One region of the Paenibacillus sp. FSL W8-0194 genome, then DNA from elsewhere that is predicted to be linked to it. Evidence: riboswitches for the same ligand, from Rfam matches in the RefSeq annotation. Region 1 holds a riboswitch; the other holds the start of a gene.
What was found. A riboswitch is a leader RNA that binds a small molecule or an ion and turns the genes downstream of it on or off. The one in region 1 is predicted to bind cyclic di-AMP.
Positions count from the first base shown of each region.

Region 2: it holds a riboswitch for cyclic di-AMP, as region 1 does, so the genes downstream of both, MKY58_RS27820 (C40 family peptidase) here and MKY58_RS10950 (3D domain-containing protein) in region 1, are expected to answer to the same signal.

Region 1 covers NZ_CP150205.1:2,448,132-2,457,781, forward strand. Annotated here, with positions in the region: gene MKY58_RS10930 (alpha-glycosidase) at 1-418, opposite strand, end outside; gene MKY58_RS10935 (transporter substrate-binding domain-containing protein) at 732-1,538, shown strand; partial or broken gene MKY58_RS10940 (amino acid ABC transporter permease) at 1,705-2,358, shown strand; gene MKY58_RS10945 (amino acid ABC transporter ATP-binding protein) at 2,345-3,067, shown strand; cyclic di-AMP (ydaO/yuaA leader) riboswitch at 3,250-3,404, shown strand; gene MKY58_RS10950 (3D domain-containing protein) at 3,433-4,068, shown strand; gene MKY58_RS10955 (polysaccharide deacetylase family protein) at 4,156-4,977, opposite strand; gene MKY58_RS10960 (NADH:flavin oxidoreductase/NADH oxidase) at 5,195-6,217, shown strand; gene MKY58_RS10965 (PspA/IM30 family protein) at 6,320-6,988, shown strand; gene MKY58_RS10970 (DUF350 domain-containing protein) at 7,110-7,514, shown strand; gene MKY58_RS10975 (DUF4178 domain-containing protein) at 7,565-8,071, shown strand; gene MKY58_RS10980 (DUF4247 domain-containing protein) at 8,082-8,846, shown strand; gene glp (gephyrin-like molybdotransferase Glp) at 8,948-9,650, shown strand, end outside.
Region 2 covers NZ_CP150205.1:6,016,825-6,026,474, reverse strand. Annotated here, with positions in the region: gene MKY58_RS27840 (YwhD family protein) at 1-341, opposite strand, end outside; gene MKY58_RS27835 (M1 family metallopeptidase) at 504-2,495, shown strand; gene MKY58_RS27830 (hypothetical protein) at 2,507-3,340, shown strand; cyclic di-AMP (ydaO/yuaA leader) riboswitch at 3,601-3,740, shown strand; gene MKY58_RS27825 (C40 family peptidase) at 3,747-4,211, shown strand; cyclic di-AMP (ydaO/yuaA leader) riboswitch at 4,631-4,769, shown strand; gene MKY58_RS27820 (C40 family peptidase) at 4,773-5,264, shown strand; gene MKY58_RS27815 (GNAT family protein) at 5,469-5,924, shown strand; gene MKY58_RS27810 (c-type cytochrome) at 6,081-6,440, shown strand; gene MKY58_RS27805 (4a-hydroxytetrahydrobiopterin dehydratase) at 6,533-6,838, opposite strand; gene MKY58_RS27800 (hypothetical protein) at 7,027-7,320, opposite strand; gene motA (flagellar motor stator protein MotA) at 7,657-8,457, shown strand; gene motB (flagellar motor protein MotB) at 8,441-9,250, shown strand; gene rluF (23S rRNA pseudouridine(2604) synthase RluF) at 9,333-9,650, opposite strand, start outside.

The DNA.
Region 1 (9,650 bases):
GTTCGGGCATGATTTGATAGAACACGGCATCCTTGGCCCAATCCGGCACTTTGAACACATCGATTTCATGTATGTACGGGAATTCGTAATATCCACCCGGCGGAGGCGGACAATTGCGGTAAATGCCGCTGTCGACCATGTACACCGTTTCGGAGCCGGCCGAAATGCGGAACCCGTAAGATAAACGTTTGTATTTGGGTTTGACCGCCGCCTCCCAATAATCGAACATTTCGTCGGAGGCCGCCTTGTCCATCGTAATTTCAAAATAGGTGGCCTTCCAGTCGTATTTGTCCCCGGTCATTGCGACGACCGAAGTCACGTCGTTTTTTTTCGTTCGGAATCTCAAATGAATGGTCCGCGGATCGTAAGCATAAGCCCACTTGTTGCGGGGCACGTGGTATAAAGCCTCCAATAGCATGACACTGCACCTCCAATAAATCCTCTATATGCTGCCAATCATGCGGTCGGTCGTAACGGTAGTATGCTCCGAAGCATGATTCGGCAATGTATCATGTAGGTTAATTACCAATCTAAAGTCGAAATGAAACGGATAGGTCCAAGTGTCTGGAAATATATTGTAATTAGATGAAATTACGTGAAAATACATTGCATAAAAATGCAGTTTGTTGTACGATAAAACATGTTTTCTGAAAGCTGATTGCGACATGCCATCAAGTCCATACTAGCGTTAATCCAATCAAACAAAGACAAAGAACAAGGGGAGATAGATCATGAAAAAATGGGGTATTTTAACGGTATGCCTGGTGTTGGCGGGAAGTTTGATCGCCGGCTGCGGCAATAAATCGTCCGAGCAGGACGCCGGCCAAACCGGCAGCAAAACGGAAGGGAAAACGATCGTTCTCGGAACAAGCGCCGATTTTCCGCCTTACGAATTCCACAAAATGATTGACGGCAAAGACCAGATCGTCGGTTTCGACATCGAAATCGCCAAAGAAATCGCCTCCGACATGGGCGCGACGCTGGAAGTGAAGGACATGGATTTCAAAGCGCTGCTCGGCGAATTGTCCACGGGCCGCGTCGATTTCGTCATTTCCGGGATGACCCCGGACGAAACCCGCAGAAAACAGGTGGATTTCTCCAACAACTATTATAAAGCGCAGCAAGCCGTCGTCGTCCGCGAAGCAGACAAAGACAAATACAAAACGATGGACTCGCTTAAGGGCGTATCCTTCGGCATCCAGACCGGTTCGATCCAGGAAGATATCGCCAAATCCATTCCTGGGGCCCAAATCACCGGCCTCGGCAAAATCAACGACATCATCATGCAGCTGAACTCCGGCCGCGTCGACGCGTCTATCATGGAAAAGCCGGTTGCGGAAGCTTTCATTAAAAACGTCAAAGGTCTGACGATTGCCGAAGCCGTGCCGGAATACGAAGAAGACGGTTATGCCATCGGCGTGAAAAAAGGCAACAAAGAGCTTCTCGACCAGATCAACAAAACGCTGGACCGCCTGAAATCGGAAAACAAAATCGATCAATTCGTATCCGAGGCAAGCGACCTCGCCGCGCAAAAATAAATTCGGCGACATAATAAATAGGCACGGAGGAAAAATATGCGGAAGCCATTTCCGCTATTTTTTCTGCCCCGGGGTGCCGGCGGCATGTCGAATCTATGAGGGATTCCGTGCTGCTTAATAGGCTCCGGTCCCAGTAATATAAGGAGGAACAGACCGTTACATGGACATTTTTAATATTTTTTGGACGTATCGCTCCTATTTCTTCACGGGAGTTCAATACACGCTGCTGCTTGCGGTCATCGGCGTTTTTTGCGGTTTTATACTCGGCATGCTGGTTTCGCTGCTGCGGATGTCCCGGATTCGGGTTCTTCGCTTCATCGGATCCATCTGGGTTGAGTTTTTGAGGGGAACGCCGATGCTCGTGCAGCTGTTCATCATCCATTACGGGCTCGTCTCGTTCGGCATCAAATTTTCAGCCATTGAGTCGGGCGCGATTACGTTAACGATCAACAGCTCCGCTTATTTGGCGGAAATTTTTCGGGCGGGCATTCAAGGCGTCGACAAAGGGCAGGCCGAAGCCGCCCGTTCGCTCGGGATGAGCAAAGCCATGACGATGAGGCATATCGTCCTTCCACAAGCTGTTAAAAGCGTGCTGCCGGCGATCGGCAACGAATTCATTACCATTATCAAAGAATCTTCGATCGTGTCCTTTATCGGGGTCGGCGATTTGATGTATCAAGCCGGGGCCGTCAACACCATCACGTATGATTACCTTAAACCGCTGCTGATCATCGCCGTGATTTATTTCATCATGACGTTTTTGCTTTCCAAGCTGCTTGGTTTGTTCGAAAGGAGGTTGAGAACGGATGATCACCGTTAAAGATCTGCATAAATCGTACGGAAAACTGGAGATTTTGAAGGGCGTCGACATCGAAATCGCGAAGGGGGAGGTCGTCGTCGTCATCGGCCCGAGCGGATCGGGGAAAAGCACCTTCCTCCGCTGCCTGAACTTGCTGGAAGTTCCCACGAGCGGCGAAATCATGTTTGAAGGCGAGTCGATCACCGGAAAACGGCATAACATCAACCTGACCCGCGAAAAAATGGGCATGGTGTTCCAGCAGTTTAACCTGTTCCCGCATAAAACGGTGCTGCAAAACATTACGCTGGCTCCGGTCAAAGTGAAAAAGATGCCGCAGGGCGAAGCTGAAAAAATCGCGATGGACCTGCTGCGGACCGTCGGGCTGGAAGACAAAAAGGATGCTTATCCTTCCCAGCTTTCCGGAGGGCAGAAGCAGCGGATCGCCATCGCGCGGGCGCTGGCCATGCAGCCTCACGTGATGCTGTTCGACGAACCGACGTCGGCGCTGGATCCCGAGATGGTCGGCGAGGTGCTCGAGGTCATGAAAAAGCTTGCCGAAGGCGGCATGACGATGGTCATCGTGACGCACGAGATGGGCTTCGCCAGAGAGGTCGGGGACCGCATTATCTTTATGGACGGCGGTAAAATCATGGAAGAAGGAACGCCTGCCGAGGTGTTCAACAATCCGCAAAATCCGCGAACCAAAGACTTTTTGAGCAAGGTACTATAGAGATCCCATATTTTCAAGCTTCGGGCTTCGTTTGCTGCCCGGGGCTTTTTTTGTGCGATTGTAACTTTTGCTTCATTTTTTTCGAAATCTTTTTGCGCGAAAACGCCTTGATAATGGCACTTTTTTGGTGGGAGATTGCAATTTGGTAACATTTTCATGCGCACAGGTTACAAAATTGTGATATATTGAATGAGCCAAAACTTTGGAACGAAAAGTGCGGGGGACCATTTCCACCGTGAATCACCATGTTCACTTGGGGTGAATCGTATTCGATCGTAGGGTTGTCTCCTCAATCCGAACCCGACAGCTAACCTCGCAGGCATGAAGGATTTTAAGGAGGAACTATGAAAAAGAGATTTATGAAAATGAAGTTTTTTGCAGCGGCGCTGGGCATTGCATTGGCGGTACAGGCCGTGCCGGTCCATGCGGATTCCGTCCATGTAGCCAAGGAAGGCGACACTTACTATACGCTTTCGAAACAATACGGCGTGAACCTGAACCAATTGATGAACGCAAATCCGAACATACCGGCAACCAACATTTACGCCGGATTGAAGCTGAACATACCTGCAAGCGAAACGATGAAAGCCTATGCCGATCCTGCTCCGGTGGCGATTTCAGCATCGCTTAACGTCGATTCCGGCGAAAAAGTCGTCGAAGCTTGGGGCAAGACCTTCGCTTACAACAAAACGCTGAAAGTCAAAGCGACGGCATATTCCTCGGCCGCCAGCGAAAACGGCAAATGGGGAGCCGTCGACTATTTCGGGAACCCCTTGGAGCTCGGCACGATCGCGGTCGACCCGTCCGTCATTCCGCTCGGCACGAAAGTGCTCGTAACGGGGCACAGCTTCCCGGGCCTTCCGAAAAAAGCATTCGTGGCGACAGCCAGCGATACCGGCAGCGCGATCAAAGGCAACCGCATCGACATTTTCGTGCCGGGAAGCCCTCAGTCGGTCAGCAACTTCGGTTTCCAGGACGTCGAACTGTATTTCATTAAATAAGATGGCATCCCGTCATCTGCCAATATACCGGAACGCTAAAACAGCCTCTGCGATGAATTCGCGGAGGCTGTTTTGCGGTTGAAGCCGTCATTTGTCTTTTTGGATTTTCAGCAGCTTCGGCACGGTCACGAACGTGTATCCCTTTTGCTTCAGTTCTCGAATGACTTCCGGCAAGGCTTCGATTGTTCCGGTCAAATCGGAAGTGCTTCCGCCTCCGGCATGCTGCAGGATGATGGAGCCTTGCCCGGCCGCGGTCATGATGTTTTTTTTGACGGTGTTTTTGCCGATGCCTTTCCAATCCAGCGAATCCACGTTCCAGTTCACGATCTTGTATCCTTCCCGCTTGGCCCAGCGCAGCTGGCTTTCGGTAATGTCCCCGTAAGGCGGCCGGATGAGCTTCGGCTTGTAGCCGGTCAGGCCGTACAAAATGTTTTCCGTTCGGATGATTTGGTCCATGTATTCGGACATGGTCAACTTGTGGAACTGGGGATGGTTGTAGGAATGATTTCCGATGACATGTCCCTCCCGCACGATGCGGGCGACAAGGTCGGGGTGTTTTTTGGCCCGGCTGCCGACGACAAAAAACGTCGCTTTCACTTTGTTTTCGGACAAGATGCGGAGCACCTGCGGCGTAAACCGGGGATCCGGGACGTCGTCGAACGTGAGGGCGATTTGCTTGACGCGGGGGCCGTGGATTTTGAACGTATCCGGATATTTTTTGATCAGCTGACCCAAGGTCAGCGTCTGGTTCTCCTGTCCTTTTTCCGCCCGGCTGGTTGCGCCGGTTTCCTTGGCGGGATGGGAGGGAGAGGGTTCTGTCAGCTTTGCCGCTTGAAGGCCGGGGTCTGGGCAAAGGAGGCTGATCAGAAGCAGCCCCAAACAGGCTTTGCCGAGATAGGCGTTTCTCATAACGGTAATCGGCTCCTTTCGGCGGTGTGCTCATAAATGAAACGGTCTCTACTGTTATGTCCCGAATTGGAAGGAATTATGATGGATGGGCCAAATCCATGCCGCATATTGCCAACATTCCGGGCCGAAGGTGTATAATAATGTGTGCAAACTTGTCCTGTTGAGCAAGATATAGGCATAACCACAAGACTAAAGCTCGCTGAAAGGAGACTTAAGCATGGCGGATTTATTTACACCTTACGTATTAAAGGGATTGTCATTAAAAAATCGGATCGTGATGCCTCCGATGTGCCAATATTCGGTACAGGCTGAAGATGGCGTTCCTAACAACTGGCATTTTGTGCATTATGTTTCCAGGGCGGTCGGCGGAACAGGACTGATCATCGTCGAGATGACGGCAGTGCATCCGGATGGGCGCATCACGAACCGGGATACGGGAATTTGGAGCGACGAGCAGATCCCCGCATACCGCAAAATCGTAAACGAAGTACATACGTACGGCACGCGGATCGGCATTCAGCTGGGGCACGCCGGACGAAAAGCCGAAGACGCGAACCCGCCGGTAGCGCCTTCCGCGATCCGTTTTGACGAGAAATACCGCACCCCCCGAGCGCTGACCACCGAAGAAGTAAAGGAACTTGTGCAGGCTTATAAGGAAGCTGCGAGAAGGGCCGTGGAAGCGGGCTTCGACACGGTTGAAATCCACGGCGCGCACGGGTATCTGATCCATCAATTCCATTCCCCGCTGACGAACCGGCGCGATGATGCCTACGGGCAGGATTTGCCCCTTTTTGGCGAAGAGGTCGTCAAAGCCGTCAAGGAGGCGGTGCCCGAAGAGATGCCCGTCATTATGCGCGTTTCTGCGCAGGAGTACGTCGACGGGGGATACGGCATAGAATACATTGCCGAAGTATGCCGCCGTTACCGGGATGCGGGAGTGGATATTTTTCACGTGTCGTCCGGTGGGGAAGGTCCGGTCGGTTCCAACGGAGGGCCGAAATCCGGTCCCGGTTACCAAGTGAATCTGGCCGAACAGCTGAAGGAAAAGCTGAACGTGCCGGTCATTGCCGTCGGACGGCTTGAAGGTTTCGAGGATGCCCAGAACGTGGTGCTGAACGGGCAGGCGGATTTGGTCGCGGTCGGACGCGGCATGCTGAAGGACCCTTATTGGGCGTTGCATGCTTCGCAGGCGCTGGAGGGCAGCGCCAAAATTCCGAAACAGTACCTTCGCGGTTTCTGAGCAGCGAAAAAAATTTTTTCGATTTTTGAAACGACTTCGGTTTTGCGCCGTAAAAGAATATCATAAAGAACAAACTCAAACCTTTTAGGAGGAAATGACACGATGGCAATTTTTAAAAGATTACGCGACCTGACGATGTCCAACATTAACGCTATTATCGATAAAGCGGAAGATCCGGTGAAAATGACCGACCAATACATCCGCGATATGACGGAAGATCTTGAGGATGCGGAGAAAGCGGTAGCCGCGCAAATCGCGATCGAGAAAAAATTCAAGCAGCTCTACGAAGAACAACAAGCGCTCGTCGAAAAGCGCACCCAGCAAGCCCATACGGCCGCACAGGCCCAAAACGTGGAACTGGCGCGCCGCGCCCTGGAAGAAAAGAAAGCCGCGGAACAAAAAATGGCGGAATACAAAGCAAGCTACGACCAAAACAAAGCTGCTGCCGACAACCTTCGGAACAAGCTGGACGAAATGCGCAAACAGCTGACCGAAATGAAAAACAAGCGCGAGACGCTGGTAGCCCGTTATAACGCAGCGAAAGCGCAAACCGAAATCAACAAAGCGATGCAGGGCTTCAGCACGGACAGCGCTACAAGCGGCATGAAGCGCATGGAAGAAAAAATGCTGCAAATGGAGGCGCAAGCCGAAGCAAGCAACGAAATGTCCTCCAAAGGCAAATCCCTTGACGACGAGTTCGAACAGCTCGGCAAAGACAAAGCCGTGGAAGACGAGCTTGCCGCTCTGATGAAACAATACGAAAACAAGTAATACCGTCCGTAATTGAAGCGTAAGTTTGTAAAAGCAGCGAAGGGGATTGTGCACCATCCATGTCCCCCTTCGCTGCTCTGTTGTAACAACGAAAAAAGCTGACCTGTGGAGGCACGTGTCAATGGATTTTAACACGATTATGGCGATCCTCGTTTGGACAGGATCCGGAGCCCTGCTCCTGTTTATTCTTATGTTTGTGGACTCGCTGTTCACGAGATACAAGGACTTTGAGGAAGTCAAGGCGGGCAACATGGCGGTGACGACAAGACTTGTGCTAAAGCTGCTTGCGCAAGGTTACATTTTGTCCGCATCCATTAGCACATCCAACAATTTGCTGGATGCCATCATGGTTTCCATCATTTCGTTCCTGATCTTGCTTGTATTGGAGGCCATCGTCCGGGTGCTTCTCCGGGTATGGGCCAAACTGGAGCTGGACGTCGGCACGCAGCAGGGAAAGATCGGTTACGGCTTGTTTGCAGGTTCGCTCCATCTGGTGGGGGCGTTAATTATTACCGCCTGCCTATAATTTAGAGTTTCGTCGCAGACTAAGTATGGAACGTAAGGAGTTATCACATTATGAGCGTATTTAAACGTATCGGCAACCTGTTTGCCAAACCCGAGCCGCCGAAAGCGGAAAAAAGCATGCTTTCCCTGATGCCGGGGGATATTTGCGAAGTGTCCCTGGTGACGTACGAAGTGACGGGAAGGGTCCATAACCGCGGACGCAACGCCGTTGTTCTTACGCTTCAGGACGGCAACACCATCATGTATTTGCACATCGAAGAGCGCGAAACGCTGCAGTATGCGCTGTACAGTCCGCTCGACGGACGGCTCGACAATCCGAGCGAGGTTCCGACCGAGCTGGAATTGGACGACAACGTTTTTTATCTGGAAGAAGAATACGAAGGCCATGTCATGATCAGCGGCAAAACGCCGTTTACCCAAAGCGGAGCGCAACACGTCTGGCAGTACCAATCGGACGATTACCGGCTGGTGCGGATCGAATGGCAGAACGGGCGTTTCATGCTTTACGAAGGAGAGAAAGTGCTGCCGGGAGACGTAAGGGTCATCCGGGCCAATTAGGAGTGATCGTATGAAAGGACGACACGGGCGGTCGCTGCTCAGCTTGAAAATCCTGCTTGTCATCAGCCTTGTCATGTCGCTTTTGACCGGGTGCGGAATCGGCGCTCCGAACGTGAAGGAAACGTATCCTTTGGAATCGGTGAACCGAAGCGGCAATGCGACCTCGTACGTATACCGCGCAGCGGATAAAACCGTCCCGGAAGTAGCGAAGGAACTATCGGACGAGAAAACGCCGGACCAAATGTCCAAAGAGGACGCCGAGCACATGTTTCTCGTTTACGGCCATGATTATTATCATCTGCAAAAGGATCCCAAAAAGGCAACCGACACGCTGATCGAAGTGGATTCCCAGGAATACGTCCAGAAAAACTACGATTCAAGCTTCCTGCAGGGCTATCTGACGGCAGCGCTCATCGGGCACCTATTCGACTCGTTCGGCGGGGGCGGCGGATACCGGGGGTATTCCAGCCGCGACATTTACCAGCCGAAGCAAGGGACGTACCACGCCCCGACTTCCAGCGACAAAAAGGTAGCGCCTCCGCTGACGGTGGAGAAAAAGGGTTCGATCTTCCGCCGGGGTTCGAGCGGAGGGGATTCGAGCGTCGGCTCGGGGGGCAGCATCTTTGACCGCAAACCGGATTCGACCACCCCATCGAGGGGGAAAATATCCCGTGGAGGCGGGTCGGGCGGCTTGTTCGAATCACCGAAAAAGTCGTACACCAAGCCGAAAACGAGGGTCGGTTCGGGAAAAATAACGCGAAGGTCGCGGAGATGACGGGAAAAGCAACGCACGAAGCATGGATTCGTGCGTTTTTTTGTGTCATGATAGAGGCATGAGTGTATTGGGTGAACGAGAAGAGGAAGGTGTTTTACGACATGAACATGCAAACGAAAGACGAACGCGATAAATTCCATCGCAAACCGCTGCAAGTCAAGGCCGCCCAGCAATTGCTCGCGGCGTACGGGAAACCCGGTCCCATCGAAACGGTTCCTTTGGAAGAAAGCGATGGCCGGTATTTGGCGGAGGAAATCCGGGCCCCGCATCCGTTTCCGCGTTTCCGCCGTTCCGGCATGGACGGGTACGCCGTCCGATCGGAGGATACGGCAAGCGCCGGCTCGGATCGAATGGTCTGGCTGGACGTCATCGACGAGATCCCTTGCGGCTCCGTCTCCGGGAAAACGATCACGCCGGGAACCGCGGCCCGCATCATGACGGGAGCCCAGGTGCCGGAAGGCGCGGATGCGGTGGTGATGCTGGAAATGACCGAGCTTCGCGAACATGGGGGACGGGTGCAAATGGGACTCAAGCGAAGCATCGAACCCGGGAAAAATGTGACGCCGATCGGCTTTGAAGTGCAGGAAGGGGAGATCCTGCTCCGACCCGGACGCCGGATCCAGGCCGGCGAAATTTCGGTGCTCGCTTCGTTTGGCGTTCACCGGGTGCCCGTCTATCGGAAACCGCGCATCGCCATTTTTTCGACCGGCTCCGAACTCTTAACCGTGGACGAGCCGCTTCAGCCGGGAAAAATCCGCAACAGCAATACGTATATGTTAGCCTCCCAAGTGCGCGAGGCCGGTG
Region 2 (9,650 bases), 2.5 Mb from region 1:
TTCCAGCCTCTGCGCGCTTCCTCGTCGATCCACATTTCGCTGGCCGTCGCACCCGCATAATATTGCCCCGACTCGTCGCGGTCGACTGCCACCCAAACGATCCATACCTGGCGTCCATTCGGCACGTCTTCACGGTTGGCCGAAAAGCGGATACGGCGTTCCGGTTTGCTCTTCGCATGCATGGCGCCGATATCGATCGTAGCCACGCCGCGGTCAATGATGACCGGAGAAATGTTGTTGAGGTCGATGGAGCCTGCGCCAAAACCGATTTTATGCTTGCTTTTGCCGCTGACGATGTTCAGGGCAATCTGCTTCTTGCCTACTTGCTCCTTGTTTTCCACGTTTCGTGTTCCTCCTATTGAAAACGCGCTGTCCCGGTTTCAGGGCAGGCGTCCTGCTTTATATGCCTCTTGGTCAAGCAACTTAATTTTATTTTAACTAATAATCGCTGGAAAGCCAACATATACATGCTTTAGATGCTTGTCAACGGGAGGTATTCGTATATGGCTCCAGCACGCGCCAAAATCGTTATTTCATCGTTCATTGCCCTCTGTCTATTGCTTGCGGGAACAGGGGCGCTCCTTCTTCGGGATGCACCGGAATCGCGGCCTTCCTATGCTCCGGATCAGGCCAAGCCTCCCAAGGTGTCCACGCCGATCGCCCAGCAGGAAAGCGTACAGAAGCCGACGGCTGAAATCCTCAGCAATCGGGTCGTGGAATACCATATCGATACGACGCTTGATGCCGAAAACCGCATCATCAAGGGAACCGAAACGCTGACCTGGATCCACCCCGGCAAAAAGACGGTGAACGAGCTGTACTTCCATTTGTACCCTAACGCCTTCTCTTCGATGGACTCCACGTTTATGAAAGAATCCGGGGGAAAGCTCCGGAATGACACGATGCCTGCGGACGGCTTCGGTTCAATGAGCATCACCGAAATGAAAACCGCCGATGGCCTTTCGCTGATGCACCGCATGCAATACGTTCAGCCCGATGACGGCAACGTCAAGGACAAGACCCTCGTGAAGGTCCGGCTTCCGAAACCGGTCAAAGGGGGCGAAAGCATTACGATCCGCATGCGTTTTGAGGTCAAACTTCCCAAAATATTCGCCCGGATGGGCACCGCGGACGATGATTTCGTCATGGCCGGGCAATGGTTCCCGAAAATCAGCGTCTATGAGCCCGAGGGGACAAGAGGTCGCAAGGCGGAAGGATGGAACCTGCATCAATATCACGGCAATTCCGAATTCTACTCCGACTTCGGCATCTACAGCGTCCGCATTCACGTGCCGGACGACTATATCGTAGCCGCCACCGGCTTTCCCGTGCAACCCGCGCAAATCCGGGGGAAAGAAAAAATTTATCAGTTTTATGCCGACGATGTCCATGATTTTGCCTGGGCCGCGTCGCCGAACTTTATCGTCGCCGAAGAGCCGTTCTCGTCTCCCGAGGTCCCGGGCGTGCGCATCAAGCTGTATTTGGACCCCGCCCATAAAGACTTGAAACAAAGATACTTTTTTGCCGCCAAAGCCGCCCTCAAATATTTTAGCAAATGGTACGGCCGGTATCCGTACTCCACCCTGTCGATCGTCGTGCCGCCGGAATCGGGGAACGGGGCCGGAGGCATGGAGTATCCGACGCTGATCACCGCCTTCGGGGCCAAAGACGACTCTCCCGGCTACGACCTGGAACGGACGGTCATCCACGAAATCGGGCACCAGTATTTTTATGGCATGCTTGCGAGCAACGAGTTCGAGGAAGCCTGGCTGGACGAAGGATTCACCTCCTATGCCGAAGATAAGCTGATGGAGCAGGAATACGGCGTCATTCCGAATTTGCCTATCCAGTCATCCTTGATCGCGTCCCCGATGTCGCTGACGCAGGAAGCATGGAAATACGGCTCCCAGGATCAATACGCCCTGAACGTCTATTACCGGGGCAAACTCCTGCTAAAGGCGATGGAACAGCAAGTCGGGAAGCAAACGATGAACAAAATTCTAGGCACCTACGCAAAAAAATACCGTTTCAAACATCCGACGACGGCAGACTTCCAAAAGGTGGTCGAGCAGGTTACCCGGCAATCCTGGCAGTCCTTTTTCGATCAATACGTTTACGGAAATCAAATGGCCGACTTCGCGGTCGATTCCATCTCCGTCCGCAAGAAGGATGCAGCTTCCGGCCCCGTCTATGAGTCGATTGTAAAAATTTCGAAAAAAGGCGGAGATTTCCCCCAAGTCCCGGTACGCTTCACCTTCACGGACGGGCATACGCTGAACAAAGTCTGGAACGGCTCGGCGGAAAGCGCCGAATTCAAGCTGGAGTATAAGGCACCGCTCGCCTGGGCGATGGTCGATCCGGAATACACGATCGTGATCGAGAACAGGCACTTCAACAATTACTTGAAAGCGGATATGGACAAGAAGGTTCTGGTCCGCTGGAACGTAAGCATCACCAAGCTGATCGAGACGCTGCTTGGAAGTCTGTCCTGGTGAGGTGAGAACCGGTGAAATCCCATATTGCGCATGGCTGGAAAAGTCTTAAAAACCAATTTTATATCGTCATCATTCTCTTTTTGTACCAGCTGATTTGGGGCTACTTTCTGTACAGGCTGGTCCATTCGGCCGTCACTCCGCTGCTGATGCGTTATCCGGACCCCGAGCCCAATGAGCTCAGCCAGCTGCTTTATTACATCGAAGGCAAAATGAGCCTTTCCGACAGCGGCACGGTGCATATGTACATTTGGATTCTTCTTTCGATGTTTGCCCTTCGCATGCTGCTGACCCCTTTTATCCATGCCGGAATTTTTTACGGGCTGCACCGTGAACGCGAGGGCGAAGTCGGGCTGTTTTTCTTCCAAGGCATGAAGCGCCACGGAAAAACCGTCCTTCTGTTTCACTTGATCGAATGGGTTCTGCTCGCGGCCCCGGCCTACTGGGTCATACCTAAGGTATATGCGGCGCTTCTGGACGGGATGCCGCTGCAATCCATGGGCCTGTCCGTTCTTCCCTGGATTTTGGGATGGCTCCTGTACGGATATATCGTGCACCAACTGATTCTTTTCATGCAGTTCGGCAAGACCGGCGGCGGCGGCTTGTTGCCTCCCTTGTGGCACTGCCTGCGCGGCGCGTTCCCGCTCATCGGCGTTTCGCTGATACTCGGCTCGCTCAGCCTGATTTTGTTCAGCCTCTGTACGGGAGTTTCCTGGATGTGGGCAGGCATCATCGCGCTCATCCTCCAGCAGGGCTACCACCTCGTCAGCTGCATTATGAGATTATGGGGCATTTCGGCGAAGTTTGACCTGTGGTACGCCCAAGCGCATCGGGGCACGGAAAAATAAATCATCAAAAAGTTAACTTTTTGTCATCACTCCAACCCCTTGATATAAGAAAAACCCCCCCCTTTCAAAATAAAAAGGGCGGGGTTTTTGTCGTTTTTAGATCCCGAACGATTTGCCAAAGTCGTCATCCTCTGTTAAAATAATCCGAGTAAGCAGTTAGTAACAACTTTGTCATTTTTACTGTAACTTTTTCATATTGTGCTGTAACGATATTTTCAACGAAAATACCAATTAATCGTCATCAATAGTCACTTTCGGGTGCTTGATCAAGGCCGAATTCCTTGGCACCGGGAAGCGGGGGAACCACTTTGGGTGAATTGATCTCGCAGCATAGGGATCATAGGGGACGACCTTCAACCGAATCCTTAAGCTAACCTCGCAGGCAACATGGAAGGGGTTTATATTTTTGAAAAAGAAGTTAACAGCCGCGGCGCTTGGTTTGACGCTTATGTTCTCCATGGGAACCAGCGTATTCGCGCAATCTTCTCTGAGTCATGTCGTGAACAGCACCATCGGCGTTTCCTACAAAACCGGAGGAACGACGACCAAAGGTTTTGATTGCTCCGGGTTTACGCGTTATGTATTCCAAAAATTAGGGGTTTCCATTCCGCGCCAATCCAGCGCCCAATTCAAAATCGGCACCGCCGTCTCCAAAAGCAATTTGCGTGCCGGAGATCTGGTATTCTTCAATACGAGCGGCGCAGGCGTATCCCATGTCGGAATCTACGTAGGAAACGGAAAATTTGCCCATTCGTCTTCTTCGAAAGGCGTGACCATCAGCAAGCTCAGCAACAGCTATTTCGCCAATCGCTACATTGGCGCCAAACGTGTCATGAGTACCGCTAAATACAAAGCGGCCGTCTACAACTAGAAACTCACCCATAAACATACGAAAAAGCTTACGATGCCCGCGCGGAGATTTTTGCCGAAATCCCTCGCGGGTTTCCTGTTACTTATTAGACGTTTGAAAACCTAAAAAAGTAACAACTTTCAAAAAAAATTTTTTTCGAACTTTCAAACTCCGCTCATCCACGTGCCTTCAACTATGATTTACCCTTCCTTTCCGTTAAATAAACCAATTTTCTAAGTAAAAAACGCTTATAATTGTCCTTCGTTGGAGCCGATTTGGCAAAAATCCCGAAATTATGGTGATTTTTTTGAAGGTTTAGGCATAGAAACAATTGCCAAAACGTCATTCCTTTGTTACAATAATCCCAGCGTTAGTAACAACTTTGTAATCTTTGTTGAGCCGTTGCCTGTAAACAGGCGGCTCCTGAAGTATATAGTGTAAAAAGACATATGCCGAATTTCCTCACACTAGGGAAGCGGGGGAACCATTTACGGGTGAATTGATCTTGCAACAGAGGGATCATAGGGGACCTTCTACCGAATCCTTAAGCTAACCTCGCAGGCACCGGAAGGAGTATTAATTTTGAAAAAGAAGCTAGCAGCAGCAGTCATGAGTTTTGCCATCGTATTTACCGTTGGGGCCGGAAGCGCTTTCGCGGATTCGAAAATGGACAAAGTCATCGACGATGTGCTCGGAACGAAATACAGAACCGGAGGAACGACGACCAACGGCTTTGACTGCTCCGGATTTACGATGTACGTATTTAAGCATCTCGGCATCAACCTGCCTCACCAGTCCGGTTCGCAGTTTACGATGGGCACTTCCGTTTCCCGCAGCGATTTGAGAGCAGGAGATCTCGTATTTTTTAATACATCCGGTTCCGGCGTTTCCCATGTCGGCATTTACGTCGGCGACGGTAAATTCGCACATGCTTCGACATCCCGCGGCGTTGTCGTCAGTTCGCTTAGCGAAAGCTATTACGTCAACCGCTACGTTGGCGCGAAACGTATTATGAGCAGTGATACATATCAAGCCTCTGCCGTCGATTCTGCAGACAATGATGACGTTGAATAACATTTTTGCCTGATCCGCACGGTTTGTACGACAGCCCGTACCGAGATTTTTGCCGAATCTCCGTACGGGATTTTTTGCGCTTGTCGCGCTTGATCCCCGAGGAATAGATTTTATGGAATCATCAAATGCTACTTAGCAGCGGACGTCTCTTACGAAAGGAGGCTTCTTGTGAACGTTTCGAAGGACTCTTATACCGTTACGCCCATGACGCGGGAGCAGGCCGAGGCCTGCTGCGGCTGGATGTACGCCCCCCCTTACGACCGCATCTACGGCTGGCTTCCCTGGGAGCAGATGGAGGCCCTCGGCATCGAGCTTGGAGATCCGGATCTGCGGAGGCAGCAATACGTTTCGGTGCTGGATGGAGACGGGCAGCTATGCGGGTTCGCGCAGCTGTTTCCGATGGTCAACGTCGTGCGCCTCGGTTTAGGCATGCGGCCGGATTTATGCGGCCAGGGACGAGGTCCGGGCTTTATCCAGGCGATCGTGGAGACGGCAAAAGACCGCTTTCCCGGACAGGAGATCGATCTGGAGGTACAGGATTGGAATTTGCGGGCGATACGCGCTTACGTCAAGGCAGGATTCGAGATCACCGATACGTACGAAAAACAGACGCCTGAAGGCGTCGAGCGCTTTTACTGCATGGTTTATCAAGGGCTTTAAAAACGTCAATGAAAAATGGTACAAAATTGTGTACGTTTAGTGGATTTAAACTGGCTTTCGTTTGCTTTTTTGTCACAAACTATTTGATGTACCGGCTTGTTCCGTTATAATGAAGAAATGAGAGAACTGCAGTTTACATAGAAAGGACGAAAACGGATGCAAAAATGGATCATGAGCGGTTTGATAACGATTGCATGCGTAATGGCCGTTGTGCTTATGTTTACGCTGCCGGGTAAAGAGCAGGTAGCCGAAGAAGAAAAACCGACCATGCCTGAAGTAACCATGGACGCTGCAGCGGCAGAAGCCGTTGTGAAAGCCCAGGGCTGCATCAGCTGCCACGGCGACCAGCTGCAAGGCGGCGTGGGACCGAACCTGCAAAAAATCGGCTCCCAGATGTCTGCTGAAGAACTTTACACGATCATTACCAAGGGCAGAGGCGGCATGCCTTCCTTCAAAGACAAGCTCCAAAAAGAGGAGATTGCCAACGTAGCCCAGTGGCTTGCAGCCAAAAAGTAATGGCCGTTTTCCTTGAAGGAATAAAAACACGCTTCGCGCATGACCGCAAGGTCTGGCGAAGCGTGTTTTTTTGCTTTCGGTTTTCTTATTTTTTAGCGTTTCTCGCCTGAGCGCATTTTTTCGAACAATTCGTTAAACTGATGCGCCTCCTTGATGTCGAGCGCGGTGATGCCGCCGTCATCCCATGAAGTCAGCCGCAGCGTTACGTTCTTATGGTCAATCGTGATGAAGGGATGGTGATCGAAGGCTTCGGAAATCGCCGCAACCTCATCGACGAACGAAATTCCCTTCATGAAGTTGGAAAAAATAAATTTCCGCACAATCCAGCGTCCTTCCTCCAGCTCCCAGCCTTCCAGTTTCGCTAAATGCGCTTCCACTTCTTCTAGCGTGTAAACCATATTCTCATTTCCTCCCTGAAACCAAACACCCTCGTATCGAAATTTAAAAAGGATGCTGCTTATCCATGCTCTTGTTGACTTTTCCCATTGTATTCCGATCGTTGAATAAATATGAATATGGCCGCCTCGGCCCAGAACTTGTTATATCTTACCATGACGGATATTCAAAAATCCATTCGGCGCTTGGACTAGATGAGTGGGACTACAGTCAGTTCCTCGTCCCCGATCAGCAGATTGATCCGGTGGTTGGCCTTGTCGTACATGACGACGCCGCTCCCTACTTCAATGACCGGCTCGGTACCCAAGGCATAAAACAGGTCTTCCGCAAGCGCCTCATGAACCTCCAGTTTCTCCTCGGGACTCAGCAGCAGCCATTCGCCGCCATCCATCTCAAAAAACAGGTAGCTGTCCGGGATGCCTCCCACCGCCTCCGTTAAATCCTTCAATATTTCGTCATATTCACGCCCATGTTTGACTCCCATCGGCTTTACCTCCATCTGGTCTATGTCGTCTAAACGAATCGAATCGGGCGAACCATGGATCGGCTCCGCCGTCTTTACCGGCTCCGAAGGACGGCTTTTTCTTTTTTCTTAGTTCATTGTATGTAGGGCCTGCGCTACCAACTGTACGATTCTCCCATGTCAGGATAGGTCCGATGAACCCTTATGTTTCATTATAACGGAAAAACCCCCTTAAAAAAAAAGCCGTTCCTGACGATAAATATTATAATTACGTTTTTGATGAGACACCATGCTTGCAAGGATGCAGCCTTGGTGCGCGAAAGGATTCAATTTTATTTCTCATGGATGAGGTGCGCAATGGAAATTTCAACACTTATCGGCCTAATACTCGGGTTGGTCGCGGTCCTATTCGGTATGGTACTCAAAGGTGCGCCTTTGGTATCCCTTCTTACCCCCGCCGCTTACGTCATCATTCTCGGGGGCACGGCTGCTACGTTATTTATTGGTTTCCCGATGTCAGAGATTAAAAAATTCCCTAAACTGATCAAAATGGTGTTCGTTAAGCAAAAGCTGGTCGAACGCCGCGAACTCATTGCCATGTTCATGGAATGGGCCTCCATTACCCGCCGCGAGGGGCTGCTGGCCCTTGAAACGAAAGTCGAAGAGATTGACGACCAGTTTCTTCGCAACGGCATGCGAATGATCATTGACGGCAACGACCAGGACTTCGTGCGCGACGTATTAATGGAAGATATCGCGGCAACGGAAGAACGGCATCGGGCCGGCGCTTTGTTATTCTCCCAAGCCGGCATGTACGCTCCGTCGCTCGGGGTGCTTGGCGCGGTCGTCGGTTTGATCGCGGCCCTGACCAAGATGGAGAACATGGGCGAACTCGCTCACGCGATCGGCGCGGCCTTCATTGCGACGCTCCTGGGTATTTTCACGGGTTATGTATTATGGCATCCGATTGCCAACAAGCTGAAACGACTGTCCAAAAAGGAAATCGAATTGAAATTGATGATGATCGAAGGGCTTTTGTCCATTCAATCCGGCGTATCCACGATTGCGATCAGTCAAAAGCTTTCCGTCTTCCTGACCCCTTCCGAGCGTGCTCAAATGAATGAGAAGGAGGATGCTACAGGTGAGCAAAAAGACTAGACATGAACCTCATGAAGAACATGCCGACGAATCGTGGCTCCTGCCGTATTCCGACCTTTTGACCCTGCTGCTCGCCCTGTTTATCGTCATGTACGCCATGAGCGCGACGGACAACAAAAAGTTCGAGGAAATGAGCAAAGCGTTTAATACCGCTCTCAGCACCGGCACCGGGGTACTCAATTTCAGCTCGGCGCTGCCTTCCGACAAAAACCTGGACAAAGGCAAAAAGGACAGCCAAGCCAACGCCGTCAGCACTGAAGATGGCAGAAGACGAAAAGCCCAGCTTGCAAAACAGGAGCAAGAAGACATGGAGAAGTTAAAGAAGCAGCTGGATCAGTATATTAAAAACAACGGCCTGACGAACCTGCTAAATACGAAGCTGAACCAATCGGAGCTGACCATCACCATCAGCGACAATGCGCTTTTCGCCTCGGGCAGCGCCGCCGTGAAGCCCGAATCGCGGCAACTGGCATTGGCGATCAGCAATATGCTGCAGCAGTTCCCAAGCTATAACGTCATCGTCTCGGGGCATACCGATAATATGCCGATCTCCAACAGCGAATATGCCTCGAACTGGGATTTGAGCTCGGACCGGGCGCTTCACTTCATGAAAATTTTGCTGAACAATCCGAAGCTGAATCCGGCCATGTTCACGTCGAAAGCCTTCGGGGAATACCACCCGATCGCCTCCAACGATACGGCTGCGGGCCGGGCAATGAACCGCCGGGTCGAAGTTTCGATCATCCGCAAATATACGGATCAGTCGCAGCAAATGCAGGTCCCCAACCCATAGAAATGCCCATTAAAAAGCTAAAGCTGTATTTTCGTTGAATAACGATCATACAGCTTTTTTACGTTTATTTGCGGCATGCCGCCTATTGAAGCTCGTAATGAAGGAGCCGGCCAAGCTCTTTTTTTTCGGCTTCGGTCAAATCGCGCCATTTGCCCTTCGGCAAAGAGCCCAGATGAATGTTCATGATCCGGATTCGCTGCAGCTTGCGGACGGAATAACCGAAGCTGCTGCACATTCTGCGGATTTGCCGATTTTTCCCCTCGGTCAAAATAATTTTGAATACCCGGTCGGAAATTCGCGTCACTTTGCAGGGCAGCGTCATTTCGCCCAATATTTTTACTCCGCCCGCCATCCCCGTCAGAAACGAGGTCGTCACCGGCTTGTCTACCGTAACGATATA